Regions from separate parts of the Lentilitoribacter sp. EG35 genome, predicted to be linked through region 2. Evidence: predicted binding sites of a transcription regulator. Region 2 holds the regulator's gene; the other holds the start of a gene.
The links. Region 2 encodes HrcA, which represses chaperone genes, less so after heat shock. Its sites were predicted from a motif close to GTTAGCACTCNCNNNNNGNGAGTGCTAAC; they were not measured.
Positions count from the first base shown of each region.

Region 1: the regulator HrcA is predicted to act here: its motif matches at 4,145-4,173, upstream of groES (co-chaperone GroES).

Region 1 covers NZ_JBFNGQ010000002.1:38,643-48,681, forward strand. Annotated here, with positions in the region: gene AB2J24_RS04085 (glutathione S-transferase C-terminal domain-containing protein) at 295-1,221, opposite strand; gene AB2J24_RS04090 (hypothetical protein) at 1,496-1,861, shown strand; gene AB2J24_RS04095 (SRPBCC family protein) at 1,928-2,374, shown strand; gene AB2J24_RS04100 (ArsR/SmtB family transcription factor) at 2,371-2,703, shown strand; gene AB2J24_RS04105 (AbrB family transcriptional regulator) at 2,836-3,873, opposite strand; gene groES (co-chaperone GroES) at 4,239-4,535, shown strand; gene groL (chaperonin GroEL) at 4,618-6,264, shown strand; gene AB2J24_RS04120 (hypothetical protein) at 6,587-7,021, shown strand; gene hisG (ATP phosphoribosyltransferase) at 7,054-7,752, opposite strand; gene AB2J24_RS04130 (ATP phosphoribosyltransferase regulatory subunit) at 7,753-8,862, opposite strand; gene hisS (histidine--tRNA ligase) at 8,874-10,039, opposite strand, start outside.
Region 2 covers NZ_JBFNGQ010000002.1:380,930-390,968, forward strand. Annotated here, with positions in the region: gene lepA (translation elongation factor 4) at 1-890, opposite strand, end outside; gene AB2J24_RS05700 (YaiI/YqxD family protein) at 1,040-1,492, shown strand; gene AB2J24_RS05705 (VOC family protein) at 1,496-1,930, opposite strand; gene AB2J24_RS05710 (lytic murein transglycosylase) at 1,933-3,165, opposite strand; gene recR (recombination mediator RecR) at 3,180-3,785, opposite strand; gene AB2J24_RS05720 (YbaB/EbfC family nucleoid-associated protein) at 3,835-4,158, opposite strand; gene AB2J24_RS05725 (DNA polymerase III subunit gamma/tau) at 4,189-6,030, opposite strand; gene hrcA (heat-inducible transcriptional repressor HrcA) at 6,146-7,195, opposite strand; gene rph (ribonuclease PH) at 7,377-8,093, shown strand; gene rdgB (RdgB/HAM1 family non-canonical purine NTP pyrophosphatase) at 8,103-8,747, shown strand; gene hemW (radical SAM family heme chaperone HemW) at 8,759-9,931, shown strand.

The DNA.
Region 1 (10,039 bases), 340 kb from region 2:
GCTTCCCAAAATACGCCACGCGCATGGGTTGAGCTTAAAATTCAACACCTTATATTTCCTCCAATTGGCCAGAACTAAAAGTTCAACGCCAATGAAAGGAATAATATGTTACCGGTAACATTTGTCAAGTGTTATCGATAACTATTGCTAAATGAGTGTGCACCAGCCCTCTTAAGACGAATGTCGCAACATGGAAACTATGTAAATTTATTTCAAATATTACGAAAATTACACTAAAGCATGTTTGCTCTAAACATGCTCATGATGGCTTTAGAGCCTTTCCAATGATAGCTTTCAATCAAGCCCATCGCGATTATCCCAATTGATTAAAGGTTGCTGCCCAATAATAGCAAATGGATTGTGGCTTCCATCATTCACATAGTAGCCAAAACGAATTTCTTCAAAATTGACAGTTTCACGAATACCGGGCATCTGAAAAATACGGCGCGTGAATCGCCAGAGAGCTGGATAATCCACCAGCCTTTTTCTTATACAACGAAAATGTGTGACATAAACCGTATCAAAACGAACTAAAGTCGCAAAGAGGCGAATATCAGCAATCGTTAAATTACTGCCAAAGAGAAAGTGCTGATCCATCAAACGATCTTCAAGATAATCCATTGTCGCAAACACGGTGTCGACTGCTTCATCATATTCTGCTTGCTGCTCCGCTTTACCTGCACGGTAAACAGCATTTGAAAGACCATTGAATATATCGCTCGTTAGGGCATCAATCTCGCTCACTAACATTTCGGGTCGTAATTCAGAACCGTGCCCAGCATGAGAAAAAGCCAAAATAATATCTGCAGATGAATTAGACAGAATCGACTGACGCTTACTATCCCAAAGCATCGGCACAGTCGCGCGACCAGTATAGTTTTTGTCTGTTACAGAGTAGAGCTGATGGGCATGTTGAATATTACTAGACCCCGTAATAGGACCATCTGGCAGCAATCCATAACCCTCAACGCGTAATCCGCCTGCCCATTGTATAAGCACATTCTCAGAAAGTTCTTTGAGAACCAGAGCAATTACTGCGCCATGTGACCATGGACAACTTGCTGAAACGACGAGAATAAACCGCCCTACATCATGCTGCAAAGCATGCAATATTTCTTGGTCAATGGTTGTATCAAGAGTACTTTCCTCTCGGCGATAAGTACCAGATACCATTGAGCGATCTGCTTCATTATCCCATTTACCATCTATCAGCATGCCCATAACAAAAATCTCGCTCCATAACTTCCCCCAATTTATTCTATTATCAGGAAAACAGAAATCAACCTTATCCAAGAGTGCCTTTTTTAGTCACGTAATAAAACAATGCCAGTGCTCAGTCAGTGCTCAGATTATCTGAAAACTTATGCCTCCATGAGAAAATGCACATAATAAAACACATTATATGCACCCATAGGGTTGCATAAACAGATAGATCAAGATATATGCAACAATATGGTTGCACATATACCTAACAGACTCTTGAAGGATGATTATTATGAAGACACAATTTCAAGGTGGCCCCAATATCGCAATGAAAGTTCCGCCACATCAATATGAAGCGACTGTAGCTTTCTATCGGGATGTGTTGCAGCTTGCAGAGCTTCCCAACCAGAATGAGGAAAGTACTGTGTTTAAATTTGGGGAAAACAATTTATGGATCGACAGCGTTAATACAGTCAGCCAAGCTGAGATTTGGCTTCAAGTTATAACAAGCAATAGTTCGGCTGCAGAAAATCATTTGAACAATGCTGGCATCTCGCGCTGCGATACTATCGAACCATTAGGAGATGAATTTGACGGGTATTGGATTTCAAATCCGGCATCTATCATTCATCTTATAGATGGCGTTGAAACACACTAATCCTCAGCGACACTTTGGGCGGGGCCATACAAGTTGCCCCGTTTTGTATTCAGGAAGATAAATAAAATGACCGATCAGATCATTCGCTCTATCCATGTAAACGTGCCCATTGAACGTTTGTGGGTTGCGGTTACAGATCATATGGAATTCGGCACATGGTTTCGAGTTACTCTAAATGACCAATTTGCGAAAGGTAAAGTCATTTACGGAAAAATGACTTTACCTGGACACGAAGGCTTGCCATTTTGGATTAGAATTGAAGCTATGGAGGAGCCAAATTATTTCAGTTTCTCTTGGCCGATAGATGAAACGATAGAACCTGATGATCCAAATATTGAGGGTAAAACAACATTAGTCACGTTCATACTAGAGCCACATAGTGGCGGCTCAAAACTCACGGTTCGCGAAAGTGGATTTGAAAAATTACCAAACCAGAGACGTCTTCAAGTTTTCCGCGATAATCAAGTCGGATGGGAATTTCAAACAGCAAATATCCAGGAGCATTTAAAGTGAGTCTTAGCCAACATCAATCATCCACGGAATTGGCAAACACATTCTCTGCTCTAGGAGATAACAGACGACTTGCTATAGTGGAGCGTTTGAAAGAAACAGATACTATGTCAATTACTTCGCTCTGTGAGGGAGTAGATGTATCCCGACAAGCGATAAGCAAACACCTTAAGGTCTTGGCCGATGCCAAAATAGTCTCTACAGAGAAAGCGGGTCGTGAAACACTCTATAAACTGGAACCCGCCCGCCTTGAGGAGGCTAATGACTATTTGGTCCATGTGGGCGCAAAGTGGGAGCTTGCTCTTCAGAGACTGAAATCTCACCTGGAATAGTTTAATTCATCAGGTCAAATTAGGCGTCGCAATCAACCCTTAATTATATAAAGTATGAAAATGTAGATTTGCAAGCGGTATACTTCAAAACATCATGTATTCACGATACGGGTTCAAACATTTGTTAATCTCTCAGAAGTTTTGCATCCTGCTGATCAATATTGGAATTACGACCGACAATAATAACAATCTACCCGCATGTGCGGCGGCAACAAACCCAGGGTTCGCTCCAATAGCTGCGCCCATAATAGCCATTGTCTCCAGTCCACCAGGTGCAAAAGCCACAAAGACATGCGTCAATGGCATTTGCACGATACCAGTTGCTGCCCAAGCTGCCACTAGTGTCAACGTTGCAGCAAGTGCTGTGCTTACCAGACCCGCAACTGCTGATTCTCGCAGTTGGGTTATGCTGATGCCTGCGAAGCGAGTACCAATCAATGCGCCGATGGCTGCCAAAGCCGGAAATGCTATCCATTGGCTCAACCCGCCAGGTGCAAACTCCGTCAAACGTGCAACAGCTCCAACAACCATGCCCGCCATTAACACTGGTGCTGATAATTTTGTAACTTTGATAATAGGTACAATTGCGACTGCACAAACTGCACAGGTAGCCGTTTGCAACAGGCTCATCTCAGTTCCTTGTGTTGGCCCTATCCCAACACCTGTCTCAACTCCGCTTAACTTAAATGCAAATGGCACGAGTAACGTTAGTGATAACAATCGAATTGATTGCACTACCGCCATTTTATCAGTTGCCAGTCTGAGATCTTCACCTAATGCAATAACGAAGCTCAAGTGACCGGGTGTGGCTGCCAGAAGCGCGGAGCGTGCGTCAGTTCGCATTATCCTTTGCAGAAATCTTTGGCCGACCAAAATCATTACTAATACCGATATTGCCAAAATGGCAAAGGCAAACGGCCACCGAGTAAGCGCTGCTATCGATTCTGGTGATATTGTCGCGCCAATTGCTATCCCGGCAAACAGGAATATTACATCCCGAACCCGCATTGGAAACTGCAAATCGATACCGGAAACACTTGCAATTGTTGTGACGATTGCCGGGCCAGTCAGCAGCGGAATTGGCATTCCTACGCCAATCGCGGTGACAGCGCCACCAACTGTAAGAGTTACTAGCAATAATAATCGGAGCATAGCAGAACGAGAGCTCATCAACAGCAGCATAATACACACTTTATCGATCGTGATGATTGCATTTCTAAATATTGACCAAATCTGTACGAACAATAAAATAAAACTCTACACATAACTCTTACCCTTCCCACGACAAATTTAGCAAAGCAAACCCGTTACATATGAATGGGTAGCTGAGGTAGTAGGCAGAGCCTTCTCACGGTTATGCAGCCAAAATCAACTAAAATTATGTCGAAAGAATCATCTCATGTTCTTGACAATTTACTCCCGAACCCCTAGATCAACTTCGCTTGGCACTCTTCGTATAAGAGTGCTAACAAATTCAAATTAATTTTGAAAACAACAATAGTCCACTCCAGTATTGAGAGATTAGGGTAGAGAAAATGGCAAACACAAATTTCCGTCCGCTAGGCGATCGCGTCGTCGTACGTCGCGTTGAGTCAGAAGCTAAAACTGCTGGCGGTATTATTATCCCAGATACAGCACAAGAAAAACCTTCCGAAGGTGAAGTCATCGCTGTTGGCGCAGGCGCACGTGACGACAAAGGTGCACTTGTTGCGCTTGAAGTTAAAGCTGGCGACAAAGTCTTGTTCGGCAAATGGTCAGGCACTGAAGTGTCTTTAGAAGGCGAAGACCTTTTGATCATGAAAGAATCTGACATCATGGGTATTTTGGGCTAAGGCTTTTTGCCTCCAATCAACCAATTCATTTAAATCTAGGGCCACTTCCACATAGATAGGAACCGCCCCAAGGAGAAAAATCATGGCTGCTAAAGAAGTTAAATTTGGCCGTTCAGCTCGCGAGAAAATGCTTAATGGTGTTGATGTTCTTGCAAATGCTGTAAAAGTTACACTTGGTCCAAAAGGCCGTAACGTTGTTATCGACAAATCTTTCGGTGCTCCACGCATCACAAAAGATGGTGTTTCAGTTGCAAAAGAAGTTGAACTTGAAGACAAGTTTGAAAACATGGGCGCACAAATGTTGCGTGAAGTTGCATCTAAAACCAATGACACTGCAGGTGATGGTACAACAACTGCAACAGTTCTTGCACAATCTATCGTTCGCGAAGGCGGCAAAGCCGTTGCTGCTGGCATGAACCCAATGGATCTAAAGCGCGGCGTTGATATGGCCGTTAAAGACGTGATTGCATCACTTGTAGATTCTGCTAAACCAATCAAAACTTCTGAAGAAGTTGCACAAGTTGGTACGATTTCTGCCAATGGCGAAGCACAAATCGGCGCTGACATTGCGGAAGCAATGCAAAAAGTTGGCAACGAAGGCGTTATCACTGTTGAAGAAGCGAAAACTGCTGAATCAGAGCTTGAAGTTGTTGAAGGTATGCAGTTCGACCGCGGTTACTTGTCACCGTACTTCGTAACGAACACTGAGAAAATGATTTCTGAACTTGAAGATTGCTATATTCTTCTTCACGAGAAAAAACTTTCTAACCTACAAGCAATGCTTCCTGTTCTTGAAGCTGTTGTTCAAACATCTAAACCACTTCTTATCATTGCTGAAGACATTGAAGGCGAAGCTCTTGCAACGCTTGTTGTTAACAAACTGCGTGGTGGTTTGAAAATTGCTGCTGTTAAAGCTCCTGGCTTTGGTGATCGTCGTAAAGCAATGCTTGAAGACATCGCTATCCTAACAGGTGGTCAAGTGATCTCTGAAGACGTTGGCATCAAGCTTGAAAATGTTACTTTGGACATGATGGGTACTGCTAAACGCGTAAACATCACAAAAGAAAACACAATCATCGTTGATGGCGCTGGTCAAAAAGCTGAAATCGAAGGCCGCGTGTCACAGATCAAAGCTCAAATCGAAGAAACTACTTCTGATTACGACAAAGAAAAACTTCAAGAGCGTCTAGCTAAACTAGCTGGTGGTGTTGCAGTTATCCGTGTTGGTGGTTCAACAGAAGTTGAAGTTAAAGAACGTAAAGACCGTGTTGATGATGCATTGAATGCAACACGTGCTGCTGTTCAAGAAGGTATCGTCCCTGGTGGCGGAACTGCGCTTCTTCGCGCATCTGCTGGTATTTCTGCTAAGGGTGAAAACTCTGACCAAGAAGCTGGTATCAACATCGTTCGTCGTGCACTACAAGCACCTGCTCGTCAGATTGCTGAAAATGCTGGCGATGAAGCATCTGTTGTTGTTGGTAAAATCCTCGACGAAAACAATGCTACATACGGCTACAACGCTCAAACTAGCGAATATGGCGACATGATTTCCATGGGTATTGTTGATCCGGTTAAAGTTGTTCGTACAGCTCTTCAGGATGCAGCATCAGTTGCCGGTCTATTGATCACAACAGAAGCAATGATTGCTGAAATTCCACAAGAAGCTGCGGCAGGTCCTGGTGGAATGCCAGACATGGGCGGCATGGGTGGAATGGGCGGCATGATGTAAGTCATTCGTCTATATAGACTATTCTACTTTAAAGGGCGTCCATTTGGTCGCCCTTTTTTATTGATTTACATTTTTCAACCCGCAACGACAATCAATTAAAGAATTCAGAATTAACTCTAAATTAACAATATATTTGATACTTCGTTCAACGGTTGCTATCTTATGGTTGTATTCGGGAGGATTAAACCTCCCTCCGACGCTAAATAGCGCCATCTGATAAATGAGCTCTTGGAAAGTCTAAAAGATTTAGAACTTTTCATTGGCAGACTTCAGTTATTGAATACATGTTCATTTCAAGAAATTGGGTCTGGGGCAGTGGTTCGTGTTTAAAGTATCGAGTAAAAGCTCGCTGTTAACATTACAGCCACATACTGCTAGTCTCCAGAACATCGATCTGGAACTGCTAGCGAACTATTGCCAAATCGAAGATTGGTACGCGTCTGCGGAATCAGGTATTTTTACGCTTGGCGACTTGTCGTCCTATCAACACAATATCTCCTCCTCTTGCGGCTTACTTCCGCTTATCAATAGTTATACACCTGAAGATAGAGACCGTATTACCGAAATTTTTGATGTTGTTTGCGCGCAGAATTCAACTTTTTCGTACTCAACCACAATTATTGGCACTGATGGACACGAACAACCGGTTGTAGTCATCGGGGAGTCCATCATCGAGAACGTGTCCGAAGCGATTATAAAAGGTGTGTTTATATTCCCGCATTTTCACAAAGAACCCGCGCAAAAATTCAGACAGTAAAGTTGCATAGTACTGTTCAGTCAGAATATTGATTAATTATGAGTAACGGGAAATATGGTGCTCATCTTCCTATAAAGATCGGTATCTTTCGCTTTGGATTGTTTTGAAGCGATGAAGCAAGCCTCTGATTTTAGAATGACACCATCATCCAAAACTCGCAGATGATTGGCCTTCAAGGTTGAGCCGGTCGATGTAATATCAACTATGATATCCGCCGTTCCCGCAGCAGGCGCTCCCTCTGTCGCACCAAGACTTTCCACAATTCTATAAAGCTGAATACCGTGGGTCGATGAGAAAAAATCTCGCGTAAGTTGCCAATATTTTGTTGCGATGGACAATCTACGCCCATGCTTTTGGCGAAAGCCCGTGGCCACATCACCAAGATCGGCCATTGTTGTCACGTCATACCAAAAATCTGGAACAGCAACGATCACATCAGCCTGACCAACACCAAGTCGTGCGCAAAAGGACACATAATCATCTGCATCTGCTATTTGCTCGCGCACCAGATCTTCGCCGGTTACACCGAAATCTACAGCCCCTGTTGCGAGTTCTTTTGCAATTTCGCTTGCGGACATGAAGGCAATTTCAATATCAGCATTTTCCACAACGCGCCCGTGGTAAGATCGATCATTGCCGATGGATTGAATTGTCATGCCAGCATCTGAAAATGCTTGCAATGTGGCTTCTTTCATTCTGCCCTTTGATGGGAGCGCTATGGTAATTGTCATTTACGCAACCTCGAATCTATCAAGCCACAATGAAAACCCAACAGCGGGTGTGACACTGTTTGCGCCCAGCAGCGACATAAGTCGATCATATCGCCCTCCAGCTGCCAAAACCTCATCATTTGCCCTATTGGATACTTCGAAAACTAGACCAGTATAGTAATCAAGTGGTCGGCCAAATGCTGCAACATACTGTATTTTCGATGAATCGATATCTAAGTTTTCTAACTGAGAAATACGTGCAGAAAAAAGTTCAAATGCCTTTTGAATATCCAAATTCGCTTCAGAAGCAAAACTTGTCAGAGAACTAAGTGCTTCGCTCAAGGGCAGTTCCATCGACAAAAATTTACTCAGTATTGAAAATTGTTCATCGCTTAAGTGTACTTTTGCCAATTGCTGCTGTTCAATCAGCCGGGCCGCAATCTCATCCGGTGAGCGGCTGGCATGGGTGGAATAACCTGTTTCCTGCATAATGTTAGCTAGATAAGATGCTAGCGCCTTGTGGTCTTCATTTTCAATAATGATCGAAAGTTTAGCATCAAGATTGGATGTATCGCTCGGATTTCTTAAAGTCGTTAGCATCAGCTCGAGCGCATCTGGATTTCCAAATGCATGAAGCAGTCTTTGTTGCCAGCCAAGAGGCAGCCCGAGTGCTTGCAAAACGGTGGCAAAGATATTTTGATCACCTAATGTTGTGAGCGTTGATATATTGTTGCAATATTGATTGGTCAGACGCATGGCATCTGAAATTGCCAATGCATCGGCTTTTGCAATATCTGGATCGCCTAAGTCTTCGATACCAGCCTGATGAAATTCAGTTTTTCCAACCTGCCGCTGCCTGAATACGGGGCCGAGATATCCATACCTTTGGGGTGCGCTGCCATTATTTTGAATATGATCTGAACATACCGGAATTGTAAATTCGGGGCGCAGACAATGGTTCTGGCCATTTGTGCTTTGGGTTAGAAAAATACGGCGACGTAAATCTTCTCCAGCCATATTTAAAAATGGCTCGGCAGGTTGCACAATATCGCAATCGATGAGCTCTGTACCACATTGAACGAGGCTCTCTTCCATCGCCAGCATCATTTTTTTCATGCTTGAAGGATACATAGGCTTAGTTCCTAACTGCCGCTATCGAGTGCTTCACGGTCTGCCTGTTGTGCTGCGAGAATTTCTTTTACTTTCTCGGCTATTTGATCAACAGGCACAGAAACCTGCGCTGGGCGCATAGCACGCCATTCTGCATTATCTTCAATATTTTCAGAAATGCGCTTACCTTCAATCAAGTCTTTGATCTGGACTTCACCATTTTCCTTCTCATCTGACCCTTGGATGATGGCAATTGGCGCGTTTCTGCGATCCGCATATTTAAGCTGATTACCAAAGTTCTTTGGGTTGCCTTGATAAAGTTCAACAGGAATAACCGGACCAATTGGCTGTCCATCGTCGCCAAGTGGATTTAACGCTTTGCGCAGATCGTTGGCAATTTTGGCATAATCAGCCAGCATCTTCTTATCCATAACCGTAATAAGCACAGGACCAATGTCTTGCTCACCGCCAATTTTTTTCAAGTTCTTCAGCGCTGTCATTAAGCGCGAAACGCCAATGGAAAATCCTGTCGCAGGAACGGGCTGGCCCATGAAGCGAGACACTAGACCATCGTAGCGACCACCGCCGCCAACTGATCCGAACTGGACTTTTTTGCCCTTTTCGTTGACAACATCGAAGAGTAGTTCGGCTTCGTAAACTGGGCCTGTGTAATATTCGAGGCCGCGTACGCAGGAAGGATCCACTAGAATTTGATCTGAAGTGTATCCGCAACGTTCCACTAGCGACGCTATCTGGCTCAATTCATCGACACCAGTATTGAGGTTTTGATTGCCTAATAAGTTGAAAAGTCTGCATTGCGCTTTTATGAAGTTCACAATACCGATGTTGGAATGCTTGGTTTTATCTACGACATTTTGACTGGCTGCCTCAGGTGTCGCCTTCGAAGTTGCAGAATCTGGTCCGATAGAAGCTCTAGCAGGTTGCACTTTTATAACAGTATTTGGCCGATCCTCTATCGCATTGTATGTTTCGTCATCCGTTGGCTTACTCAAAAACACTTTGGTTAAAATAGTAATCTGGTTATCATTCAAACCCGCACCCTCTGTGAAGTCACCCTCGCCCTCAGAACCGCCATCCCATCGACCTTTTCCGAGTAAAAGCTGAACACCTTCAACTCCAAACTTATCCCGTTTATCTAAGGAACGTAGCACGGTGAGGCGTTTCTCTTCATTTTCTT
Region 2 (10,039 bases):
TGAGCCGGTTTAAAACCGGGTAAAATATCAGTGGTCGGACGTTTATCTTCAGTAATCGTATCACCAACACGTGTATCGGCAACTTCCTTAATGGAAGCTGTGATAAACCCGATTTCACCAGGCCCAAGCTCATCAACCGTTACCAGTTTGGGAGTAATAATACCAACCCGGTCGACGGGATATCTAGCATCGGTTCCGATCAAACGAATAACCTGACCTTTTTTCAAGGTTCCATCAATCACGCGTACCAAAACGATAACACCAAGATAGGTATCATACCAACTATCGACGAGAAGTGCTTTTAGCGGATCATCGGGAGAACCACCTTCTGGGGGTGGTAAGCGATCGACAATTGCTTCTAAAACTTCAGGAACACCAACACCCGTCTTCGCTGAAATCATAAGAGCATCACTGGCATCAAGACCGATGACTTCTTCAATTTGTTCGCGAATACGCTCTGGTTCGGCAGCGGGCAAATCTACCTTATTCAAAACTGGAACAATCTCATGATCTGCATCAAGAGCTGTGTAAACATTGGCAAGCGTTTGAGCTTCAACACCTTGCGATGCATCCACAACAAGCAGTGAGCCTTCAACAGCCGTCAAAGATCGCGATACTTCATAGGCAAAATCGACATGCCCTGGTGTGTCGATCAAATTAAGCACATATTCTTCGCCATTATTTGCTTTGTAATGCAAACGAACAGTTTGTGCTTTGATCGTAATGCCGCGCTCTTTTTCGATGTCCATACTATCGAGAACTTGGGCTGACATTTCGCGATCTGTCAGCCCTTCACAGGCTTGGATCAAGCGGTCAGCAAGTGTGGATTTACCATGATCGATATGTGCAACAATCGAGAAATTTCGGATATGTGATAAAGATGTTGTCATAACAAGCGATTTAGAGTGCAAAGCCGCAAGAAGCAAGCTTGTTTTGCCTGTGCAGTTGCGAAAGCGATCCAAATTTAGAACTTAGCGCAGATTTGATTGCACTTGGCACAGGGTTTGGCTAAACAAACCACCGAACAGGAAACACCAATATGATACATATTCTGGTAGATGCAGACGCTTGCCCGGTTAAAGAAGAAATTTACAAAGTCGCAGAACGGTATCAAATTCCGGCGCAGGTCGTCAGTAACAGTCACTTTCGAATCCCTGACGATCCACTCTTCAAACGCGTCGTAGTTAGCGACAAATTTGATGCCGCCGATGATTATATTGCAGATGAGGCCAACGAATATTCGATTGTAATTACCTCTGATATACTGCTGGCTGAACGATCTATCGAAAAACGCGCGACCGTACTTTCACCCACTGGCAAACCGTTTACTGAAAATTCCATCGGTATGGCTGTTGCAACACGATCCATCATGGCGGATTTACGTGCTGGCGGTGAGCAAGTCGGGGGGCCTGCGCCGTTCTCCAAAAAAGATAGATCGCGATTTTTATCGTTACTTGACTTAACAATCGTACAAATGAAACGACGAAGTTAACGGTTAAGCAACGCCATTCCATTGAAACTCCCCATTCGGCCCAAGTTTAGCAAATGGATTGAATGCAATTTCCCATATATGGCCATCTGGATCAGTAAAACATCCTGAATACCCACCCCAAAATGCCTTTTGCGCTGGCTTTGTAATTGAAGCACCATTCTTCTCGGCTAAATTGATCATATCGTCAACTTCCGGTTCGGTTGAAACATTGTAAGCCAAAGTGACTGCGGAATGACCGGTGCGATCTACTGATATCCCCGCATCTTCTGCCAACTTCTCCCAAGGATAAAGAGCAAGTGCCATGGAAATCAAATCATAGGCAATAATTTCTTCAGTTTCCGGCGATGAGGCTGCCTTCCATCCAAGCCCATCGTAAAAAGCCTTGGAGCGGGCAAGATCCGCAACACCGAGTGTAACAATACTAAGTCTTTGTTCCATAGTTATAAGCCCATCTTTTTGAGTAGATTTTGACTGGGGAAACATGTTTGCTTTATTCGCTTCTTCTGTTGCCAATCGCCAATCGAACGACGTGTTTTGTACCCAGGTAAGCCATCAGCTCCACCGACATCATAACCCTGCATCTCAAGCCTTTGTTGAATCTTACGAATATCAGATCGGTACATGACTTTTTGATTTGCCCATTTGGTTTTAAAGCTGCCCATTCCAAAGCCAATTCGATCGGCAAGATTTCCAATAAACAATGCATAATTGTCAGAATTATTGTACTTTTTTATCACATAAAAGTTGGGCGTAACGATGAACTCTGGCCCCCAGATGCCCGCCGGCAATATCAGCATACCTGCTTGCGACATCTCCAATGTCGGAAATGGTCTTCCGCTGATCCGCAATATCCCTTCTTGTGCCCAAGACTTGATAGGTTTGGCCATATCCGGGCCCTCACGGGCACAATTTGCATCTGCTGGCAATGAAACTTCAAAACCCCAATCGCGATTTGATTGCCAACCACTTTGCTTTAGATAATTTGCTATCGAAGCAAGCGCGTCCGGCGTTGATGACCAGATGTTACGCTTGCCGTCCCCATCAAAATCCACTGCAAATTGGAGGTAACTTGACGGCATAAATTGCGGTTGGCCCATGGCACCGGCCCATGAACTTTTCATCTTTGCGGCTGATACATCACCACTCTGAATGATCTTCATTGCGGCAATCAGTTCTTTTTGAAAGAACTCCCTACGATCCGAAAGAAAAGCCCGTGTTGCGAGAACTCGTACAACCGAGTGGGGGATTGATGCACGACCATAGCCCGATTCACGCCCCCAAATTGCGAGGATAATACCTGCGGGAACACCATATTTTTGTTCAATACGCTGCAAGGTTTTTTGGTGTTTGACCAATAGAGAGTTGCCGATGCTGGCAAGACCCTGCATTCGTTTTTCATTAAAATAATTGGCGGGAGAACGAAATTCCGCTTGCGTCTGTTTTTGTTTTTTCTGCTTCGCACCAGGCAAAGTTAACCCAGGTAATTTTAAATCAAGCTGAACACCTGACATTGCACGTTTAAAGGTACGATTTGATATTCCTGCAGACTTTGTTGCTCTTTTCAAATCAGTCTGCGCCCAAGTCGCAAACTGTTTATCCAGTGACTGCGCACCCGCATGGAGAGGAAGAAAACAAAGGAGGAAGACAAATATACTAAATTGAATCTTCGTCATATTAAGCTCCTAAATCAAAAGGAAGTTCTAGATCGTACTGCCGCTGTGAGCGTTCCCTCATCCAGATAATCAAGTTCACCACCCACAGGAACACCGTGTGCGAGACGAGTTACTTTCACATCAAGTCCGCTTAACTGATCTGTAATATAATGGGCTGTTGTCTGCCCCTCGACCGTAGCATTTACAGCGATCACCAATTCCGAGATACCGTCTTGCTCAACACGATCTACAAGTTCCCGAATTGTTAAATCTTCTGGCCCTATTCCATCTAATGGTGAAAGAGTGCCACCAAGAACGTGATATTTAACATTCATCACTTCTGCACGCTCTAACGCCCAAAGATCAGAAACATCTTCAACGACTATAAGTGTTTTGACATCACGTCTTGGGTCTTGGCAGATTGTACACGGGTTTGAGGTATCCACATTACCGCATGTAGAACAGATAACCACATTGTCAAAAGCCTCTCCCATCGCGCCTGCGAGAGGCCCGAGAAGTTGATCTTTTTTCTTGATAAGATGCAAGGCAGCACGTCTTGCCGAGCGCGGCCCAAGACCGGGCACACGCGCTAAAAGCTGAATAAGCTTCTCAATTTCTGGACCAGTTACTCGTTTTACCATAATCAAGTTTTAGGCGATTCGAGTCGTCTCGTCTCTTAAAAAAATTGTTTTAGAAGGGAAGTTTCATGCCCGGAGGAATTGGCAGGCCTTCTGTTAGTGCAGCTGTTTTTTCTGCTGCCATCGCATCAGCCTTACCTTTGGCATCATTGTGAGCTGCCAGAATCAAATCTTCAAGGATTTCGCCCTCTCCATCGACAATAAGCGAAGGATCGATAGCAAGGCCCATCATAATGCCTTTGCCATTAAGCGTTACTTTGACCAAATCACCGCCAGAAGAGCCTTCGACTTCCATCGCTGCAATCTCTTCTTGCATCGTACCCATCTTCTCTTGCAGTTCTTTTACTTTACCCATCATTCCCATGATGTCTTTCATTTCAAACTCCTAATTATTACTTTGAGGACCTTACTCTGGTAAGTCCGTATTATCGTCTATGCTGTCTGGAGAGATATCACCATCTTCGGTCTCACTAAAATGAAAATCATCATCCTGAATGGCAATTCTAACATTTGTTATGCGTGCGCCAGGGTACTTCTTCAATATGGCAGCAACATCCTTATCTTCACGTGCATCTGTAACAAGCGCTTCTTGCTTTTCAGATTCTAATTCAGCAAGTGTTGGTCCGCCTGCGTCACGATTGAGCCCGACAATCCATTTAACGCCCGTCCACTTCTTCAATTTATCGATCAACTCACCAGGTAGGGTCGGCGACCCCTGTTCGGTAAGGCTAATTTCTAGTCGACCAGGCTCAATACTAACTAAACGGACGTGATTTCTAATTTGGATCTTTGTCGTAACATCGCGATGTTGATCTGCAAGTGCGACTAAATCTTCCAAACTTTCAATTTTAACACTTGGAAGTTCAGGTTCAGACACGACCAACGGTTGCGGATTGGGATTATCGATTGCATGAAGCATTATACCTCGTGAATCATTAGTCCCATTAGCCAACATAACCGTTGGTGCATCTCCAGAATTTTGATTACTTTGTGGTTCAGAACTTTGTGGCGTTGTTTTTGCAGATTGAACTGCCCCACCATTGGAACCATAACCCGCTGGAACTGGTGCCCCACCGTTAGTTTGGCTTTGTTCGGACGCTGTAACAATCTTCGCAAGGTCTTCCGGGCTAGGTAGATGTGCAGAATGTGCAATACGTATGAGCGCCATTTCCGCTGATGCAAATGGTCGATTTGATGCTGTTGTTTCTGAAATTGCTTTCAACAACATTTGCCATGTCCGTGATAATATAGGTGTCGATAAAACCTTGCCAAACTCAGCACCACGTGTTCGTTCAACCTCAGTAAGCGCTGTATCATCCTTAGCGGCTGGTGCGTATTTTAATCGTGTCACAGTATGGGTAAAATCGGCTAAATCCGTCAGTACGACAAGTGGATTTGCGCCCGCATCATATTGCGCTTTAAATTCCTCGAGAGCCTTTGCAATCTCGCCTTTCATGAGAAAATCAAACAGATCAGCAATACGCGTTCGATCTGCCAGACCGAGCATTGAGCGCACAGCTTCTGCTTCAACTTTACCGCTACCATGTGCAATCGCCTGATCCATGAGCGAAAGACCATCGCGAGCAGACCCTTCGGCTGCGCGAGAAATAAGTGCGAGTGACTCATCATCAATCTCCACGCCTTCCTTTCCGGCAATCATCTTAAAATGACCAGAAAGATCGCTAGCATCAATCCGGCGCAGATCAAAACGCTGACAACGGGAAAGAACAGTGATTGGGACCTTCCGAATTTCCGTCGTCGCAAAGATAAACTTTACATGTTCCGGTGGTTCTTCAAGTGTCTTAAGCAGGCCATTGAAAGCCTGAGTAGACAGCATATGAACCTCATCGATAATATAGATTTTATAACGAGCAGAGATAGGCTTATAGCGAACCTGTTCAATTATTTCACGAATATCGTCGATACCCGTGTGAGAGGCCGCATCCATCTCGACCACATCAACATGACGGCCATCCATGATCGCCTGACAATGTTCGCCGAGCTCTTGAATATCTATTGTAGGCTGGTCAATACCATCTTTTTGATAGTTAAGCGCGCGCGCAAGAATACGAGCGGTTGTGGTTTTACCCACCCCGCGAACACCTGTCAGCATCCAGGCTTGCGCAATTCTCCCTGATGAGAATGCATTTGTGAGCGTGCGAACCATCGGGTTTTGCCCGACAAGGTCCGAGAAGTCTTTTGGTCGATATTTCCGCGCCAATACGCGATATTCGGTTTCGCTGCTCAACCTAAATAACCCTGTTTAAATGCTTCGCTTTATATCCCTAGAAAAACTATTAGCAGGCCGCTAATTTTATTCAAAGCGATTCCGGGCGATTCCGGAAATTAGTCCTGTTATAAGTTTACTTTTTCTGCATCAGGCGTGAAACAAGTTGGGCGGTATAATCCACCACCGGCACCACACGAGAATAATTTAGCCTTGTCGGACCAATAATACCCACAGCACCTAAAACGCGTTCACCCTCATCTTTGAGCGGCGCAAAAATCAAAGATGATCCAGAAAGCGAAAACAATTTATTTTCGGACCCAATAAATATGCGAACACCTGAACCTGTTTCTGCTAAATTCATCAAATCAATCAGGCTTTCCTTCTTCTCAAGGTCATCAAAAAGCATTCGAACACGGTCTAACTCTTCATCTGCTCCGACATTCTCTAACAGTTTTGATCGACCACGAACAATCAAACGACCGGGCGAACCTTCATCTTCTGCGTCTGCCCAAACAGCTAAGCCACGTTCAACCAAGCCACTGGAGAGCGTGTCTAACTCGCTGCGAATGGTATTTCGCAATCCTTCCAGCTTATTGCGTACTTCAGAGAAAGTTCGACCTGCCAAATGCGCGTTCAAGAAATTGCTGGCTTCCACCAATTGCGAAGAAGTGGTGCCTGCGGGCAAATCGATAACCCGATTTTCAACACGATCACCTTCGCCAACAATTACTGCGAGTGCCTTTGTGGGTTCAAGTCGAATGAATTCAATATGCTTAATTGCACCATCGCTTTTTGCAGCCATAACCAAACCAGCACCGCTTGAAACACCAGAGAGCAACTTACTTGCCTCTGTCAGAAGTCCTTCTATGGGCTGTCCGACATTTGTTGGTACTTGTTGCTCAATTTGTTCGCGCTCCTCGGGTTGCAAATCACCCACTTGCATGAATGAATCCACAAAAAACCGAAGACCTAAATCCGTAGGCATTCTCCCTGCACTTACATGCGGAGAATATATCAGGCCTAACTCTTCCAGATCACTCATCACATTGCGTACAGAGGCTGGTGATATCGCCATAGGAAGCATCTTTGATAAATTCCGAGAACCAAGCGGCTCGCCTGAACCCAGATAGGTTTCAACGATACTTCTAAATACATCGCGCGAGCGATCATCAAGATCTTTCAAATTTCTATCGAGCCGACCGACCCGCTCCAACCAATAAAACAACAAAGACTTTTACTTCTTTAAATTATATAGAGTGTTCAAGCATATTCTACTAGAATTTTAAGCTCTTTTCCTTTGCATGCGCCATTAACAAAGGCTAGATATCTCGTTAAGAATCAAATTAGTCACATCGGAGAATTGAATGCGTCCTTCAGGAAGAAAAACAGACCAGATGCGAGACGTCTCTTTTGAGCGCGGCTTTTCAAAACATGCTGAAGGATCTTGCCTTGTGAAATTCGGTGATACGCATGTGCTTTGCACAGCCAGCTTGGAAGAGCGCGTTCCACCGTGGCTTCGAAATGGTGGAAAAGGCTGGGTTACTGCTGAATATGGTATGCTCCCGCGCTCAACTGGTGATCGAATGCGCCGCGAAGCATCTTCTGGCAAACAAAGTGGCCGCACGCAAGAAATTCAACGTCTTATCGGACGTTCACTACGCGCAGTTGTTGATCTTGAAGCATTAGGCGAACGCCAAATCTCTCTTGATTGCGACGTCATTCAAGCGGATGGCGGCACACGTACGGCTTCAATCACCGGCGCATGGATTGCTTTGCATGACTGCCTTAAATGGATGGAAGAGCGCAACATGGTGAAAACCGATCGTGTTCTAAAGGATCATGTCGCAGCGATTTCCTGCGGCATTTTTGCTGGCCAACCGGTCTCAGATTTGGATTATCTGGAAGATTCCGCGGCTGACACGGATGCAAACTTTGTTATGACTGGTTCAGGCGGGATTGTTGAAATTCAAGGTACGGCGGAAGCTGACCCATTTTCCGAAGAAGAGTTCGGGCAACTTATGGGTCTTGCAAAATCCAGCATCTCCGACCTCGTTAATTTGCAAAAAGAATGCATTAAGTAGGATTGAATAATGCGCAAGTTTGAAGGCAAAAAAATTGTCCTAGCGACCCATAATGAAGGAAAGCTTCGTGAAATTCGCGATCTTATCGGACCGTTGGGCATAGACGTTGTTTCTGCAGGTGAACTTGGACTTCCTGAACCTGCGGAAAACGGCACGACATTTGAGGAAAATGCAGCGACAAAGGCAGATGCCGCCTCTATGGCAACTGGCCTGGTTGCACTTTCTGATGATTCAGGGCTAGTGGTCGATGCACTTGATGGTGATCCCGGCGTTTACACTGCCGATTGGGCTGAAACAGAAGATGGCACCCGCGACTTTGACCTTGCGATGAAGAAGGTTGAAGATGCGCTGCAAGCCAAAGCTGTTTCAGACCCGAAAGAACGCACAGGGCGATTTGTCAGCGTTTTATGCATGCGTTGGCCTGACGGACACCGAGAGTTTTTCCGCGGGGAAGCCGAAGGTCATCTAACATGGCCACCTCGTGGAACATCCGGTTTTGGCTATGATCCGGTGTTTGTGCCTAATGGTTTTGATACAACGTTTGGTGAAATGACCGCCGAGGAAAAACATGGATGGAAACCAGGTGATAAAACAGCTTTATCTCATCGTGCGCGCGCATTTAAGTTTTTTGCTGAAACTTGCCTAGGTGTTTAAGGGGCAAAGATATGCCCTCATTATCCCAATCATTACTTGATCAAACATCTGGATTTGGTATCTACGTTCATTGGCCATTTTGCGCCGCTAAATGCCCCTATTGCGATTTCAATTCCCATGTGAGGCATCAAAAAATCGACCAAAAGCGGTTTATAAAAGCTTTTGAGCAGGAACTTGAGCATAATCGTGAACTATCGGGTGCGCGAACTGTCACAAGTATCTTTCTTGGTGGAGGTACACCATCTTTAATGGATCCTGACACAGTCGATGCAATCTTGTCACAGATCCACAACCTTTGGGATGTGCCGAGCGATATAGAAATCACGATGGAGGCAAACCCATCTAGTGTTGAAGCAAGCCGTTTTCGTGGATACCATGACGCTGGCGTCAATCGGGTTTCAATGGGTGTGCAGGCGCTCAATGATCGGGATTTAAAATTCTTGGGAAGGCTGCATTCAGTAGAGGATGCAAAGGAAGCTATAAATCTAGCACGTGAGATTTTTCCGCGTATGTCATTTGACCTCATTTATGGTCGTCCAAACCAGACAATTAAATCTTGGCAAAATGAGCTTATTGAAGCCATAGATATGGCTGTTGATCACCTTTCTTTGTACCAACTTACAATCGAAGAAGGCACGCCGTTTTTTAAACTTCATGAAGCCGGCAAAATAATAACACCCGATGATGATCATATGGTCGACATTTATGCCGCCACTCAAGATGTATGTGCTTCATATAATTTGCCGGCTTATGAGGTGTCTAATCACGCAAAAGTTGGCGCAGAAAGTCGCCATAATCTAAATTATTGGCGCTATGGCGATTATGTGGGCGTTGGACCTGGTGCCCATGGTCGAATATCAGTGAATGAAACAAAGCTTGCGACAATCACTGAGCCACATCCTGAAAATTGGGCATCGAATGTTAAAAAGAATGGCCATGGCATCATTACAGAAGAGATCCTTGAAAAAAATACACAGGCTGACGAAGTGCTTATTATGGGACTTCGCCTAAAAGAAGGTATTGATGTTGCTCGTTGGGAGAACCTTTCAGGTAGAAGCTTTAATACAGCTCGAGAGGCCAATCTTCTTGAACAGGGCTTAATAGAGCGCCTCGGCAACAGTCGAATTCGCTGCACTGATTCAGGAATTTTGGTGCTCAATTCCATTATTGCTGAATTGGCATAGAGCAAGACTTATGCTTTAGTACGAAAATGTCGCAGTTCAAAATTTGCGACCACTATACAATATGGATATATCAGACCTATATTTGCGGTAAGAAGCTGAAAATTGGAT